DNA from 4 places in the Shewanella sp. ENK2 genome. Region 4 is predicted to be linked to each of the others. Evidence: predicted binding sites of a transcription regulator. Region 4 holds the regulator's gene; each other region holds the start of a gene.
What was found. The regulator sigma-54, encoded in region 4, starts transcription at its own class of promoters, with help from an activator protein. The targets are predictions, from matches to a motif close to GTTGGCACGNNNNTNGNNT.
Positions count from the first base shown of each region.

Region 1: the regulator sigma-54 is predicted to act here: its motif matches at 1,934-1,952, upstream of fliE (flagellar hook-basal body complex protein FliE).
Region 2: the regulator sigma-54 is predicted to act here: its motif matches at 2,953-2,971, upstream of ACGEDC_RS20440 (YccF domain-containing protein).
Region 3: the regulator sigma-54 is predicted to act here: its motif matches at 1,379-1,397, upstream of ACGEDC_RS15080 (YggN family protein).

Region 1 is NZ_CP171406.1:444,486-448,908, forward strand. It holds gene fliF (flagellar basal-body MS-ring/collar protein FliF) at 1-1,430, opposite strand, end outside; gene fliE (flagellar hook-basal body complex protein FliE) at 1,538-1,879, opposite strand; gene ACGEDC_RS02125 (sigma-54-dependent transcriptional regulator) at 2,108-3,454, opposite strand; gene ACGEDC_RS02130 (sensor histidine kinase) at 3,447-4,423, opposite strand, start outside.
Region 2 is NZ_CP171406.1:4,676,911-4,681,333, forward strand. It holds gene ACGEDC_RS20420 (sigma-70 family RNA polymerase sigma factor) at 1-69, shown strand, start outside; gene ACGEDC_RS20425 (ChrR family anti-sigma-E factor) at 62-757, shown strand; gene ACGEDC_RS20430 (hypothetical protein) at 1,783-1,986, opposite strand; gene ACGEDC_RS20435 (pyridoxal-phosphate dependent enzyme) at 2,091-2,765, opposite strand; gene ACGEDC_RS20440 (YccF domain-containing protein) at 3,044-3,457, shown strand; gene ACGEDC_RS20445 (hypothetical protein) at 3,576-3,890, opposite strand; gene ACGEDC_RS20450 (EVE domain-containing protein) at 3,901-4,365, opposite strand; gene ACGEDC_RS20455 (sulfurtransferase) at 4,420-4,423, opposite strand, start outside.
Region 3 is NZ_CP171406.1:3,430,403-3,434,825, reverse strand. It holds gene ACGEDC_RS15080 (YggN family protein) at 421-1,251, opposite strand; gene glsB (glutaminase B) at 1,747-2,661, opposite strand; gene ACGEDC_RS15070 (50S ribosome-binding protein YggL) at 2,670-2,996, opposite strand; gene trmB (tRNA (guanosine(46)-N7)-methyltransferase TrmB) at 3,055-3,771, opposite strand; gene mutY (A/G-specific adenine glycosylase) at 4,040-4,423, shown strand, end outside.
Region 4 is NZ_CP171406.1:1,239,929-1,244,351, forward strand. It holds gene lptB (LPS export ABC transporter ATP-binding protein) at 1-366, shown strand, start outside; gene ACGEDC_RS05585 (RNA polymerase factor sigma-54) at 571-2,055, shown strand; gene hpf (ribosome hibernation promoting factor) at 2,080-2,367, shown strand; gene ptsN (PTS IIA-like nitrogen regulatory protein PtsN) at 2,370-2,813, shown strand; gene rapZ (RNase adapter RapZ) at 2,810-3,655, shown strand; gene ACGEDC_RS05605 (HPr family phosphocarrier protein) at 3,658-3,930, shown strand; partial or broken gene mgtE (magnesium transporter) at 4,275-4,423, shown strand, end outside.

The DNA of each region.
Region 1 (4,423 bases), 800 kb from region 4:
TACTGATCTTCAATTTCAGCAAGCTCATGGCCCAAACGTGTTTCTTCAGGCATCTCAACTTCGTTAGATTTCAATAACCTGTTTAGCATTGGACGAATAACAAATAATATCAGAACTAGCACTAATAATGCGCCTAGTATTAGCCTTACCGCTCGCCAAAACCATGGTTGCTCCCACATTTCTAGCGCTGGCAATTCTTCAATTAGTTGGTCCATAAATGGAACGGTTACTACCTCCAACGTATCACCACGTTGACTGGTAAACCCCATCGCCCCTTCTAATAAACGTCGGATATTAGTCAGCTCTTGTTCGGTTCTAGGTACTCTTGTTACCACACCATTTTCATCAACTGGTCCAGGCTTGTAGTCGATGGCGACCGATACACTTAACCTTCTAACCACACCAACTTGCTGACGAGTATGGCTAATAGTGGTATCAAGCTCAAAGTTACGAGTTGCTTCACGGAAACTGTCTCCAGTAGCCGCTGTGGCTTCAGATTCACCCACTTCTTGTGGAATATCAGACTCCATAGGTGGTTGGTTTGATAATGCACCTGGAATACCACCCATTGCCTGACCCGATGAATTACGCTCAATGGTCATTTCGCTGCGTACTGCTGGTAAATCAGGAGAAAAACGTTTTGCTGTTTGCTCAACGGCAGTGAAGTCCATATTGACATCCACTTGCGAGGTAAAGTTTTCAGGGCCTAAAATCGGCATTAAAATAGAATCAACCTTATTACGGTATTCAGATTCTTTTTGTTGAACTAACTCTTGTTCACGGCGAGCTCTTGCTGAAGCGCCATCTTGGCTTCCAGAGTTAAGTAAACGGCCATTAGAGTCAGTCACTGTGACTCGAGTAGGCTCTAAACCCTGAACAGCAGAAGCGACAATATCAACAATGGAATCAATTTCTTCTTGGCCTAAGCTGCCACGGCGCACGTTAACGACTACGGTTGCGCTAGGTTTAGATTTGTTTCTGGCAAATACATTTTCTTTTGGTAACGCTAGAATCACTTTGGCACGAGTAACACTTTTAAGCTCTTCAATTGCACGAGCTAAATTGACTTCTTGGCTTTGTTTTAATCTCGCCTGCTCCATGCGTTGACTCACACCAAAGCCGCTATCTTTACTCAAATAATCAGTTGGTTGGCTTGAGGTTTCAACACCTGCACGGCCTAATAGTAATTTTACATCTTGATACTTATCTTCTGGAATACTGACTACATCACCAGAAATTTTATAGGCAATTTTATTTTTATCGAGAACGTCCAGAACCTGGATCATTTCATTGGTTTCCATCTGACCTAGAGGTCTAAACTCAGGCTCTTGCGCCCAAATCATCATGAAAACCGCCAGCACCAAACAGACTGCCAACGCTAATATCATGGTGATTTGACGCATGAAATCAGCACTGCCAAATGAACTCATTAAGCCAGATTTGTTCTCTTGCTGAATCCCTGTGCTATCAACGGTATCTGAATCTAATACGAGATCTGTGCTCACAATAATTACCTACTTTCTAATCTGATAAGAGCCTAAACAGGCATGCTCATAATTTCTTTATAAGCTTCAACAAGCTTGTTTCTTACTTGCACAGTTGCTTCAAATGCCACACCTGACTTTTCACGAGCTATTACGGTATCTGACAGTGTGACTGTCGAATCACCCATTTCTAAACGTGTCGCTAGGTTGGCGGAATTTTTTTGTAAAGCAGTAACACTTCCAACGGCTTGAGAAAGTAACTCTCCAAAATCAGCCCCTGATGTATTACCCACCTTCTGAGTCATATCCGGTTGAATTGGAGAACGAAGATTAGGTGAAATTTCACCACGAAGTGATTGCATTTCTTGTAAAAAAGGATTTCCGCTAACCTGCATTGTAAACTCCTATTCGTCGGATATTTGACGACTAAAAACCAGTTACAATAGATTTAGCAATTAGGATGCCAATAATATAAAAATGCCTATTAACAATAGATATTGGGGGTAAAAAGCAGTGAGTTTGCTCAATGTGTGCGCAGCAATCGTCATTGTAGATAAGAAAACCTAGCGAAAGTGCTAGGTTTTCTGGCTGACGTTAACAACAGATACGTTAACAGGAGAAAATTAAGCCGGCACTTGAATGCCCATATCGCGCATTTTCGCCATTTTATATCGTAAGGTTCTTGCGCTAATTCCCAGCTTTTCAGCTACCGCTTTACGGCTGCCATTACACTGATTTAATGTTTCTAAAATAATCACATGTTCTTGGGCTTTTAATTCTCCCCCTAAGCCATCTGTTTCTGTGCTCGGTTTAGCTTGTTGCTCAGTAGGCTGCAGCGGCACTTCGGCACTATCAAGCACAATATCATTGCTTGTCACCTCTTCACCTGTATGCAATATCAGCGCTCGTTGAATGACATTATCAAGCTCGCGCACATTACCAGGCCAGCGATAAGTCAGCAGCCTTCTACAAGCCACATCATCGATTGTGGGTACTGGTGAAATATTCGCAAGCTTTGCATGTTTCACAATCAAATGACGAGCAAGCGGTAAAATATCAGCAGGTCGCTGATTTAATGCAGGCCAAGTAAGCGGAAACACATTAATGCGATAATATAAGTCTTCTCTAAAGGCTCCTGAAGATGCCATTTCTTTCAAATCACGGTTGGAAGTTGCTAACACTCGAACGTTTAGCGATATCGTTTTACGACCGCCAAGGCGCTCTACTTCCCTTTCTTGCAGCACACGTAAAAGTTTAGCTTGCAGACCAAGCTCCATTTCAGAGATTTCATCTAATAAAATCGTCCCGCCTTGTGCCTGCTCAAATTTACCAGGACACGCCTGATAAGCGCCAGTAAAGGCGCCTTTTTCATAACCAAATAGGGTTGCTTCAAGCATATTCTCAGGTATAGCGGCGCAGTTAATGGCAATAAAAGGCTCATCTGCTCTGGCACTGTTTTGATGAATATATCGTGCAAGCACTTCTTTACCTGAACCGCTCGGCCCCATTATCATCACTGATGCATCGGAACTTGCGACTCGTTGTGCAATTGACAGTAATGCCAAACTTTTGTCATCAGCGACAACAGGTTGATCGAGGTTTTGTTTTAACGGCAAGTAGCGTGACACTTGATTGAGCAGCACCTCTGGCGCAAATGGCTTCGCCAAATAATCCACCGCGCCTAACTTAATGGCACTGACCGCATTATCAATGGTGGCGTAAGCTGTCATTAATAATACTGGAATCTTATTATTATTTTGCTGGAGGTAATTTAATAAGCCGATGCCACCAATGCCATCCATCTGAACATCACTGATTACCAGATCAAAATCATTAGATTTTAACGCTATGATGGCTTCTTCGGCTGAACCAACATCAACACAATCGTAATGAGCTAGCATCAATGTATCCAGTAATGCTTCTCTTAACGATGCATCATCCTCAACGAGTAGTAATTTTGCTTCACCCATGAGAAGTCTCCGTTTGAGTTAAACTTGCCTTAGCATTGACTTGTTCATCAACATTATGCACTGGGAATGAAAGCCTGATAAGGCAACCTTTATCGGGTTGCGATGACACCTGCACCGTGCCGTTATGGTTTCTCACAACGGTTTGCACTACTGCAAGCCCAAGTCCTGTACCTTGGCTTTTTGTAGTAAAAAAGGGTTCAAGTATTTGTTGCTGCATATCAGCAGCTAGCCCTTTACCATTATCAATCACATCAATATTCAGACGATGATCGGTTGAACTGGTTATGATACGTACTTCAGTTGCATTGGCTTCTAAGCTGTTCATCACTAAATTGTTAATCGCTGAACTTAATGCATTGCCATTAGCTAAAATCGCATCACTAGAATGATTAAAATACTGTAATTTACACGACTTGTTTTCAGCAATAGGTTCACAGTTAGCTAACACAGGTTCAATAATTGCTTCAGCCAATAAAGCCTCTGAGACATCATCTTGTTTATTCTTAGCCATTAGCAGCATGTCATTGACTTGTCGCTCAAGTTCATTAAGGCGATCAACTAACTTAGACTGAAAGCGTTTTTTAGCCGTTTCAGCCAACTTAGGGCTGGCTAAATTCGACGCATATAACATTGCAGCAGAAAGCGGAGTTCTGACTTGATGAGCCAATGTCGCGACCATTTTCCCAAGCGCAGATAATCGCTGTAAATGCGATAAATTCTTTTGAAGTAAGCGGGTTTCAGTTAAATCCGTCAGTACAATTAACTGACCAGGCTCCGGTGTTAAAGGGGTAATTGCTAACTTAACTCGACGACCATTTTTAAGAGAAACCTCATGACCATCATCTTCTTGGGGAGAAAAAGCGCGATTAATAATTTCAAACCACTTGGCACCTTGTAAAGGTCTGCCTAATAATTCAGTGGCCACAGGGTTAGCAAGAGTGACAACACCATCCCCATTAATAATCACAA
Region 2 (4,423 bases), 1.4 Mb from region 4:
ACAGTCAAATCAAGATTACGTTTAGGTTTAGAAAAGTTAAAAGGCTTCATGGAGAAACATTATGATTAAGTACCACCCAAATCAGGAATTGTTATCGCTCCATGCGAAGGGTCAATTACCGTTATCTTTATCTATCGCGGTATCAGCACATTGTGAGCTGTGCCCCCAATGCACTGAGCAATTAATGGCGTTAACTTTAAAAGCCTCAGACGAGAGCTTTTCACTCGCACCGATGTCCTCTATCGACAATGATAGTTCTGATTTAGACGCAGACTTAGATGCCCTACTCGCTGACATGATGCAAGATGACGTACTTGAAGCAAAAGAAGTTGAAGCAAGTAATCAAACTCATGTTGCTAGCCATGTTAACGTATCGATTAAAGGACATGAATACACCTTACCTCGAGCATTTAGCCAGCAAATTAACAACAACTGGCAAGGTATCGGTAAGGTCAACCGGATACGATTAGACACAGGTGAAAAGCAAGTGAGAGCGAGCCTGCTGCACATTGCTGAAAATGGTGAAATCCCACAGCACAGCCACAAAGGTCAAGAGCTAACCTTGTTACTCGCTGGTGAATTTAGTGATGAGTACAATACCTATACAGCCGGTGATTTTATCATGCTCGATTCTGAGCATGAACATAGTCCTAAAACCATTGATGGTTGTTTATGTTATACCGTCGTCGATGCACCTTTATACTTTACTAAAGGTATCAGTAAATTGCTCAATCCAATCGGTGAACTAATTTACTAAATAGCCTATCAAAATGTTCATAAACAGCCTGTATTTCAGGCTGTTCTATTTTGATAATTAGCGAATTAATACTAGGTAATCAGCTTTAAAGTAGGCTTCTTAATAACAATGCTCAAACCTTATGTTTAAACGATCGTAAACTCGATACGAAATGACATAATTGAGGGATACCATTTAACAAAATAGCGAAGTTAACCACTCATTAGCACACTGAATTAGTGTAACTTTATCAACACCCTTTCAGTTTTAGCTTGGTTTTTATACGACAAAAAGACGTATCGCTCACCTTTTAGTCTTAAACTGTTCTATTTTGTAAAATATGTATTGCTATATTAAAAATATACGCATATTATCCACAATGTTATTAAGTTAACTTGTATTTAACTGTTTACCCTTCTGTTATTCATAACTGCACTCGTAAACCCACACTACAAGTCACGCCTTTTGGTTAAACATTGTCATTTGTTTGTCATATGCCTGTGTTCAACTAGACAAAGCAAGTAAGTTGGCGATTAAAATAAATAATCAACACGACTTGTCAGTGTAATAAGCACAGTTAACTTAAGCACACACATTAGCTTCAATAAGCCCAAACTTACGCAACACAACTGCTTAAGGATATTTATTGTTATTACTTACTCACCAGATAGGTGAAAATTAAAAAAGGAGTGTGGCATATGTCATACAACATTAATGGTCACGAAATTACAGTCAATTTCCCTGTAAATTCAATATCATCAAACAAAAACTCAATAGCTTTTACTGACAGCCAAGGTAAAACTAAAACAACTTTTTCAAAGCGCACTGAAGCGTTAAAATTTATGAAATGGTTGATAACGGCTAACAAGTAACACCTTCCATAACGCTTGCGTTATTCATTTGCTCAGTTACTCAATAAACATCGCTTCTCGGTATTTCCTCTCACACTTTACCGGACGTTTATTAGAACTGAGCAACATGAAACAACCCCATTCGCTTCACTTCCAGCACTAATACTTAAACAACTTTCTTTAGCTACAGTTAACTTACTGACCATATTTACGTATATACCTAGCGAGCATACTTGGATTACCCAATAAACCACCTTGGTGTAAATACATAACAGGCCAAGTATTATCGACAGTTTCCGCTTTATAATCTTTATTTAAAAAATGCTCCAGCATGATAAATCCAACTGGATCATAAAGTAACTCAAACTCAATGCCAGAATCACGCACACGACGCCACATGTCATAACACTGTCGATTAAGCTTTCCAAAGTGATACTTAGTGCCATTTGATACAATATGCGGGTGAAACTCACTCTGTGATGTTAACTGACTAAACTGATGCGTTAGGTAATTGTCTCCCCCACGCAACTGCAGGTTATGACATTGACTGTTACAGTTGGCTGACTCGCCTGCGGAAGGTAGCGCTTAAAAAATCGTTGCAAGAATAATGCTGTTGTGCCCGTACCTGAAGGCAAAAACAGATTTAATCTAGTCATATTCTGCTGATGCATCCAACTCAAAATTTGCAGGCCTAATGTTTCAAGCCCTTCTGCAGCATACTCACATCGTCCACCTTCAGGAATATAGATCTCATTCGCAGATGCTTGTTTCGCTAAATCAGACACATAGCTATCAAGATTGCCGCTTACATGTTTAGGTTTCTCGACAATATTGGCGCCATTATTAAGCGCTGCTAGGTAGTTCCCCTGTGGGTTTTGTTTAAGATAATCAGCGATATGATCCACATGATAATCTAACTGCCATCCGCGCAACTTAGCCAGCACTGCAAGTGAATGTAATGAATTAGCTTGAGGTGAACCGTATCCAATAACCTTATTGATATGAGGAAAGTCCTGGGTCAAGAAGAATTGAAACTTACGGGCTTTGTTTCCGCTAAAATCAGGATGAATCAAGTCATCTCGCTTAACAAAAACCTCACGATCAGCAAATCTCATTTTATCAACGGGCGTGTCGATTGAGATATCCGCAAGAGATACATTAGAGCCAGCCGCAAACATAAGTAACGTCGCTTAAATAAAGAGTTATAGTCTGTAGTGGTATTTTAACTAACTATTAGCGATTTTCGCTATCATCAATTGTCGACAGCCCAAACTAAGTCAAGTAATGTCTTCTAACCTTCTAAACAAATCAAAATAAAATCAATAATTATCAACCACTTAAAAGAAACAAAAAGCTAATAAAAATATTGGCATAGTTTTGGCTTTCTAGTGATTATTATCACCAATGGAATATTGGTCATTTCATTAACCAGTTTTGTATGACTTAGGGAGCACCAATGTCAGTCTTGAGATTAATTTTTAATATCGCATGGTTCATCATGGGCGGATTTGTAATGGGTCTAGCATGGTGGCTAGCAGGCTTATTGTGTTTTATCAGTATTATTGGTATTCCATTTGGCCGTGCTTGCTTCGTGATTGGTGAAATGGCGTTCTGGCCATTTGGACAAGAAAACGTTAACCGTAAACATTTAAAAGGATTTGAAGATATTGGTACTGGTCCATTGGGCATGATTGGCAACGTTATTTGGTTCTTATTCTGTGGTATTTGGCTCGCGATTGGTCACTTAACCCATGCTGTAGCTTGCTTTGTTACCATTATCGGTATTCCGTTTGCAATACAACACGTAAAACTCGCACTACTGAGCTTAACACCAATTGGCCAAACCGTTGTGGCAAAAGAAAGCTACTAACAGGTCACTTATGACTGAAAGCAAAGATATTGGACAGTAGCGTTAAAACAAAAACACCTTATATTCAGCTAGCAGATTATGAGGTGTTTCTGTTCAGTTTTAAATAGAGTAAACCATTCTAAATTTCGTTATTTTTGTGGTTAAAACCAGCAATAAAAAACTCTACTTTGCCACAAGATTTACAGGCAAACATATCAAAATCTTCTTTATTAACAAACAGCTCGCCAAGTTCACCTAAAACGCCCCAGCGCGTACCTTCATGAAAACTTTTAGTACCAATAAATGTAAGGCTACTCTTGCATCGAATACAATCAATACTCGCTTTGTTAGGTGAAGCGACTGGCGCTGGTTGACCTTTTTCACAGTTACAATTCCAACAAACTTGAAAGCCATCATCAATGACGGTATTACAATTTTCGCATGTCCACGACATCCACTTTCTCCTATGACGCTAACACACTAACAATATGCTGAAATTCTGCTTCAGTCACAGGTTGAACACTCAACCTTGCCCCTTTACTCACTAATACCATATCAGCAAGTTGAGGATCAGCTTTAAGCGCTTTTAAGGTAATAATCTGCTTAAAGGTTTGCCGATAAGTTAAATCCACAGCAACCCAGCGCGGATTTTCAATATCTGATTTAGGATCATAATAACTTGACTCATTATCAAAAGCACTCTGGTCGGGATAAGGCTCAGATGATACTGTCGCCAAGCCAACAATACCCGGCACTTTGCAACTGGAATGATAAAACAATACCGTATCGCCCACTTTTACCGCATCGCGTAAAAAGTTACGCGCTTGGTAATTACGGATCCCTTCCCAAGGTTCAGTTTGGTTTTCACATTGCTGTAAATCGTCAATACTGAACTCGTCTGGCTCAGACTTCATTAACCAATATGCCATTTTGCAATCCTATTGTTTAAACTACTTTTGATGAGTGTTGTAGTAAGTTTCTTTTTAT
Region 3 (4,423 bases), 2.2 Mb from region 4:
GAGCAAAAATCAGTCAGGAATGCAGTGTAAAAATAATACACAGAACACCAAAAAAGAAATTAAATACAGATAATCCGTTATCTTGAATAACCAACCAAAACTAAAACAATAAGTTAATAGGTTAGCAATTCAGTTTTATAATTTTAGGAGTATACCAAAAAAACTATAAATGGCTCTATATTTATAATATACAATTTTTTTATCAGAACAAATAATTAGTTTCTTAGAAATGTCGTTGAATAAGGGGATTAAGCGGATTAATAACGAAAAAGCCCCTGCAAAAGGTTGCAGGGGAAGGTCAGGTACATTTTAACAATGCTATAAATTGAACAATCAAGATAATGAATAATTACCGCTAAAGAATAGGTAATTGTTATTACCTTAAGCTTCACTCAAGCTTAAAGAGTCACTCAAGGTAAATTACTCATATAACTCGTGATCTAATGTTGCTAATTGGTAATCAGACAACTGAGGGATAGACTGGCGCATCTCACCTTCTATAATCATAAGTTCTTCAAAGTCTTCGCAAATCTTTTCAGCTTTCGCTTCGATAGCCTCTGATTGCTCAGCAACTTGTAACTCAATATCCTCGCCCATTTTTTCCATTTTCTTTCCGAACGAGTCCATTTTCTCTTCGAAACTACCGCCTTCTGAAGACATCATTTCAGCACCAAGGGCCATCATAAAGCTGCCCATAGAATTTTCTATCATCGCTTCCATTTCTTTCTCGAAGTCTTCATTAAATGCTTGCTCAATTGATGATTCAGTCGCTCCTAGATAGAATTTATCGCCTTGCTGATAAGCAGCTTCATCCAAACGGCTTTGAATGCCTGCTAACATTTCATCAAGCTTAGCCCCTGTCGCATCACCAAAAATTGGCGTAAGCGCTAAACTCACAGCATCGGTGGCAAGTACGACGACTTCATTAACGAGATCGATAATTTCTGGAACTTGCTTAGATAAGCCTTCAGAATAATCTGACACTAAGTTTTGTTGCTGAGCGTTAAGTTTAATTTTATTACCTTCAACAAATAATTCGCCCATTTCGACACGATATAACTCTTGGCCTTTTTCACTAACGAGTAGTTTTTGCGGTTCTACCGTCACATCATAATTTAAGGTTACATTGCATTGCTGATCTTCAATTGACAGTTTAGCCATTGCAGGGTTGAAGGCGCCAGCTGTAAAAATTAATCCTGATAATGCAATGCCTTTAAGTAACCCTGTGTTGGTATAATTTAACGTTTTCATTAGCCATTTCCTTGCTGTTAAACAAATACAATCTTTCACGACTAGACTGCATTTTTAATAATAAGTGAACCCAAACTCTATTAAGTGACTTAGCGCCAGTTAAAGAACGCTTTACTTAATCCATATAAAGCACACAGCGTGCCAAAATATATAAATCATTATATTTCAAATAATTAAGAAAATGTTCTAGCAACAAATTAAGCGGAATTGCTAAAAAAGTTTACTCAGTTTGCGTGAAATTAACCATAAAGTGGTTTATTTCACACATTAATAATATAAGTTCATCAGCGCTTTTATGCACCGATAGCAGAATATAGATAGCCTAATTAGAGCAGGTTATAATTCAGCCTTCTTGGCTGAAGGTTTTGAACCGTAAGATTTTGAACCGTAAGGTTTTGAAACCTAAAGTTTTGAAACTGAAAGTATTGAGACTGAAAGTATTGAAGAGGAAAGACTTGAAATACGACGTATTGAAGTAAAAGCATTAAGCCGCTTTTAAAATATCGAGCGGCCTAGAGATTGCGAAAGGTGTTCTAACATGTGTGTGCCAGCCAGTGAGTTGCCATTTTGATCAAGTTCAGGTGACCAAACACAAATGGACATGTCTCCAGGAATTACAGCAATGATGCCACCGCCTACGCCACTTTTACCCGGCATACCAACTCGATAGGCAAACTCCCCTGCACCATCATATAAACCTGATGTTGCAAGCAAAGCATTCAGCTGACGAGTTTGTACAGGTGTAATCAACTGATGACCTTGTAAGGTTTTCCCTCGATTAGCTAAATAGAACATCGCTTTTGATAAATCCGCGCAGTTCATTTTTAATGAACAGTAATGAAAGTAACTTTTTAATACCGTATCAACATTACCTTCGAAATTTCCAAAAGATTTCATTAAGTAAGCAATAGAGGCATTTCTAGCGCTGAATTTGAACTCAGAGTTAGCCACATTCTTGTCAAAACAAATATGTGAGTTACCACTAAGCTTTCGTACTTCTTCCAACATACGATGCTTAGGGGCGCTTTGTCTTGCTTGAATTAAATCGGCAATCACTAAAGCACCTGCATTAATAAAGGGATTTCGCGGGATCCCGCGTTCTAATTCAACTTGTACAAGCGAATTAAAGGACTGCCCCGAAGGTTCTTTACCTACTCGACACCAAATTTCATCTTCAGAATACAAACTCAACGCCAGAGTTAAACTAAATACTTTGGAGATACTTTGAATTGAAAATGGCTCTAGATAGTCGCCAGCGCCCAAAGTTTGACCATCAGCTGTGGTGACTGCTATGGCAATTTTATTCGGATCGACATTACCCAATGCTGGTATGTAGTTTGCGACCTTCCCAGAACCAATAAGTGGCCGAACTTTGTCGACCACTTGTTCTAGCAATATTTGCTCAGGCATCGGCTATATTAGCCCCACCAGATATCATAAAGTGCACTAACTTCAAGTTGAGGCACTTTTTTCGATTCCCAAAATGCTTTCACAGCAGCAACGTCTTCTTCAGTACATTTACCGATTTGCTGCGTTGCAATAATACCTTCCCACATTTTATGACCGCCGCCATGGAAGCCTAATTTACGAGGCTCGATAACTTGATCGATAAACTCGTCAACAGCTTTATCAATATCCTCTTCAGAAATTGATTCTTCGAACGTCCAGTTGACATCAAAACCAAGTTCTTGGAACTCATCAACGCGTAACTTTTTACGTAAACGGCGAGTACGATTCTTAGCCATGTTTTTATCCTAGTTAGTATTAAATAAAGATATTGTTATAACAAGTTGAGGAATAAGCTTAGCTTACTCGCTCAAACATCAAGTCCCAAACACCATGACCTAAGCGATGGCCTCGAGCTTCAAATTTAGTTAATGGGCGATGTTCAGGACGCTCAACGACAGTATTTGTTGCTGACTGGTTTTTATAACCATCAGCAGCAGACATCACTTCTAGCATATGTTCACTGTAATTTTCCCAATCTGTCGCCATGTGGAAGACACCACCAATTTTAAGCTTACGACGGATTAGTTGAGCGAACTCAGCTTGTACGATACGGCGCTTATGGTGACGTTTTTTGTGCCATGGATCAGGGAAAAATAGTTGGACTCTCGCTAACGAACCATCAGCAATACTATTTTCTAATACTTCCATCGCATCATGATGATAAACACGTAAGTTAGTTACCCCAGCTTTACCAGCATCGACTAAACAAGCACCAACACCCGGTTTATGCACTTCGATACCAATATAGTTTAGTTCTGGCGCAGCGTTGGCCATCTCAACAAGTGATGCCCCCATGCCAAAACCAATTTCTAACACTGTATCCGCGTCACGATTAAAAATCTCAGTAAGATTGATAGGTTCAGGGGTATAATCTAAGCCCATCGTTGGCCAATATGACTCAATGGCTTGTGCTTGACCTTTAGTCAGGCGCCCTTCTCTTAATACAAAACTTCTAATCTTACGAAGATATTTACCATCTTCGTTATATTCAGCGGTAGTAACGTCGCTCATTATTGCCTCATCAATTGGGTGCTATATAAAGTGGCCCAATGTGTCACTTCAAATCATAAAATAGTCAGTAAGTATATCGTAAAATGAGTATGACTAAACTACTTAAGCCACTTTGATAGCAAGATTCTTATCGTTATTTTGGCAATTTACATATATTGAACCACTAAAAATCACTTTAATGCTTCAATCCTCCATTTTAACGAGTATTTTGTTGCAGCAAATTACATGCTGACTTGTTTAAGCTAACCTTGCCATATACACTGCCTCGATGAAAAATGTTAACTCTTTTTCCGAGCGTATCATCGCTTGGTACGATATCAATGGCCGAAAATCCTTGCCATGGCAATTGAATAAAACCCCATATAGAGTATGGATTTCAGAGATCATGTTGCAGCAAACTCAAGTTGCTACCGTGATCCCGTATTACGAAAAGTTCATGTCTAGTTTTCCAACTATCGCTGACTTGGCTGCAGCAAGTGAAGATGATGTGCTTCACCATTGGACAGGCCTTGGCTATTACGCACGAGCAAGAAACCTTCACAAAGCGGCTAAAACAGTCTGTGAACAGTTCCAAGGGAAGTTTCCCGAAAACATAGACGATGTCATCGCACTTCCCGGTATTGGTCGCTCTACCGCTGGAGCAATTTTGTCA
Region 4 (4,423 bases):
TTATTAGAAGAGTTCAATATTACCCATATTCGTGACAGCCAAGGTATGGCTCTATCAGGTGGTGAACGTCGACGTGTAGAAATAGCACGCGCTTTAGCCGCCAATCCTAAGTTTATTTTATTAGATGAACCATTTGCGGGTGTTGATCCTATCTCTGTGATAGATATTAAGAAAATTATTCAACAACTAAAAAATCGTGGTCTTGGAGTATTGATTACTGACCATAATGTCCGTGAAACACTTGATGTATGTGAGCGTGCGTATATTGTCAGCCACGGAGATTTAATTGCTGAAGGTACACCTGCTGAGATCTTAGACAATCAGCAAGTCAGGTCAGTATACTTAGGTGAGCAATTCAAGCTATAGTTAGCATTCTTTAGTGTACAAGTATGGCATTTTCGCGGCCAACCAGTCCCACTTTTTAGCGTTATACACTAGACTCAAAACTTAACGCTAATTTTTGGCAAAGTAGAACCCAAGTTCGGTTAAAGTCTAGCTAACACTTACAAAGGTGCTAGACCCATAACATTGTAGTCGCGATGATGAAATTCAATTAGGGATAAGCGGTAAATGAAAGCCTCACTCCAACTTAAAATGGGTCAACACCTGACAATGACCCCGCAGTTGCAACAAGCCATTCGCTTATTGCAACTTTCCTCTTTGGAGCTACAGCAAGAAATTCAGCAAGCACTTGACTCAAATCCTCTTCTTGAGCTTGAGGATGAGTTTGCCAAAGCAAAAGAACCAGTCAAAGACAATACTCAGCAAACTGACACCGATTTTAGCGATAACAGCCAAGTCAGCGTAGAAAAAGACACCTCATCAGTCGATACAACAGAGTCACTTACGAAAGAGTCCATGCCTGAAGACTTACCAATGGATACCACTTGGGATGAAGTCTACACCGCCTCTCCTAACTCAGGTTCTGGCGCTGTAAGCCGTGATGACGATATGCCATTTCAAGGTGAAACGACTGAAGGTTTATACGAACATTTAGAATGGCAAAAAAACTTAACCCCATTTTCTGAAAATGACCTCGCCATTGCGACAGCCATCATCGACGCAATTGATGATAGAGGTTACTTAACTCAATCAACAGAAGATATTCTCGATGCACTCGGTCTTGAGGATATTGAACTTGATGAGGTTGAAGCCGTATTAAAGCGTGTACAACATTTTGATCCAGTGGGTGTCGCTGCAAGAAATTTAAGCGAATGTTTGATGATTCAATTGGGACAATACCCAAGCGAAATCCCTTGCATAGAAAATGTAAAATTACTGATATCTGAACACCTAGATTTAATAGCAGGTCGTGATTTCAGATTACTAATGCGTAAAACCAAGCTTAAAGAAGATGATTTACGCGAAGCGATTCAATTTATCCAAACACTGAACCCTCGCCCAGGGTTACAAATTACTCCAATCAAAGATGAGTACGTCATCCCAGATGTCACAGTGTTTAAAAAGAATGGCCGTTGGGTCGTAGAATTAAACCCAGATAATATGCCTAAAATAGGCGTAAATCAGCAATATGCCGCCATGGCAAAAGGCTCAGCCAATCAAGCTGACAGCCAATTCATTCGCGGTCACTTACAAGAAGCCAAATGGTTTATTAAAAGTATTGAAAGCCGCAATGAAACCCTGTTAAAAGTGGCAAATTGTATTGTTCAATTCCAGCAAGGTTTCTTTGAGTTCGGCGAAGAAGCCATGAAGCCTATGGTTTTAAATGATATTGCCGAAGCGGTAGAGATGCATGAATCGACCATCTCACGGGTTACAACTCAAAAATATATGCACACCCCTCGCGGCCTTTTTGAACTAAAATACTTCTTCTCTAGCCACGTAAGTACCGATGATGGCGGAGAGTGTTCATCTACAGCAATCAGAGCCTTTATCAAAAAGCTGGTCGCTGCAGAAAACCAGAAAAAGCCACTTAGCGATAGTAAAATGGCGACGCTACTGGCTGAACAAGGGATCAATGTTGCTCGGCGTACGATCGCCAAATATCGTGAAGCAATGCTCATCCCTCCCTCAAACCAACGCAAAAGCTTATAAGCCTTTGTTATTGGAGGATGATCTATGCAAATTAACCTGACTGGACACCATATCGAAATTACTCAATCTTTACGTGAGTATGTGCAAACTAAATTTTCAAAGCTTGAACGTCACTTCGAACAGATCAATAATGTTCACGTTGTGCTCAATGTACAAAAGTTACAACAGATTGCCGAAGCTAAATTGCACCTCAAAGGAGGTGAAGTTTTTGCCGTATCTCAAAACGCAGATATGTATGTCGCAATTGACGCCCTGATAGACAAATTAGACCGTCAGGTAATTAAACACAAAGAGAAGTTAATTAAACACTAACGATGGAACTTCGCACCATCCTGCAGCCGGCGTGCACTACCTGTGCCACTCCGGGCAGTAAGAAAAAGGTACTGGAACTTATCAGCAATTTAATGGCTGACCAGTACCCTACTCTATCTTCACAAGCTATTTTCGAAAGTTTAATAGCACGTGAAAAAATGGGTAGCACAGGTATCGGCAATGGCATTGCGATTCCACATGGGCGTTTAGACGACATTGAATCGCCGATCGCTATTTTGATCAAATGTGAAGAAGCTATCGACTTTGATGCTATTGATAAGAAGCCAGTAGACATTTTATTTGCCTTATTGGTTCCTTCTGAGCAATGTCAGCAACACTTAAGCACGTTATCAAGTATGGCTGAGAAATTAAGCGATAAACTCATCCTTAAAAGACTTCGAAAGAGTCATGACGCTACAGAACTGTATCAGGTTATTACTGCATGAAACTTGTCATCGTATCAGGACGATCGGGCTCAGGTAAGTCAGTTGCTTTAAGAGTGTTAGAGGATTTAGGTTATTACTGTGTTGATAACCTACCTCTCCCACTGATTGGCAGCCTACTAGAGCAGCTAAAAGGAAATAACGAACTTGTCGCCATCAGTGTTGATGTGCGCAATATCGAAGAGCAAGGCAAAGTATTAGAGCAGCAAATCGCTTTGTTGTCCGACGATACCACTATCATTAGTTTATTTTTAAATGCCAATGATCAAGTACTGCTTAAACGATACAGTGAAACACGTCGATTACACCCGCTGTCAAAAAATCAAATCTCATTACAAGAAGCGATTCAACTTGAAGGTCGATTGCTCGAACCAATTGCCAAAATGGTTGATCACTACATCGACACATCTCAGCTGAATATTTACGATTTGAGCGATCAAGTCCGACAAATTCTTATGGGCAGTGTTGATAAAGAATTAGTCATTCACTTTGAATCATTTGGATTCAAGCACGGTATGCCTACTGAAGCCGACTTTATGTTTGATGTCCGCTTTTTGCCAAACCCACATTGGGAGCCAGAGTTAAGACCATTAACGGGTCTTGATCAACCAGTACAAGAATTCTTAGGCAGACAACCCCTAGTCAATAAGTTCATCTGGCAGATTGAGAATTTATTTGATACTTGGATGCCGCACCTTGAGCGCAATAATCGCAGTTACCTTACCATCGCGATTGGCTGCACAGGTGGACAGCATCGCTCGGTTTATATTGCAGATCAACTCACACAGCGCTTCAGTAACAGTAAACACCAAGTTAGCGCTCGTCACCGAGAGCTCAACCTGTGACGATGAATATCTCCAGAGAAATCACCATCAGTAATAAACTTGGGCTTCATGCTCGAGCGGCAACAAAATTAGCTATATTGGCTACGGAATTTAAAGCCAGCATTACCTTGATTCAAGGTGAAAAACAAGCCAGCGCAGCGAGTGTATTAGGTTTATTAATGCTAGAAAGTGGTATAGGAAAAGTGATTACTGTTCAGGCTGAAGGTCCTGATGCACAGCAAGCACTAGATGCGGTTTGCCAACTGATTAACGACAAATTTGACGAAGAAAGCTAATCCTTTTATATGATTTAACGCTTTCAGGCTAACTCGTTGCTAGTTATCACTTACTAGCAAAACATTGAAATTTACGACTCCAAACCGCTATCAGCCATGCTTTATTAACCTCATATTCTACTCGGGAATACGCTTAAACTAAGCTTTTGCGCTGCTCAAAGCGCATTAAACCAATCAACGGCAAATTATCAACAACAAACAGTGATAGTTAACTATAATAATGTCATGACCCACACCATAACCTGCTTATTTTTTATACGGCATTCAACGCCATATTAGAAACTGCTTCTCCCTTTACACACTGTTAAGTTAATATTAGCAATCGAATTTTTGAGGAGTGGCGAATGAGTATCGAAGTGATAGATAGCGAACTTACAGAACAGCGCCTAAATCAGCTCACCCAAGCACTTGGTAGTGGTATGTTTGTGCATGTGCGCAATATGCTGCATGATATGGCCGCTTCTGATGTCGCCCTCATTCTTGAGTCATCTCC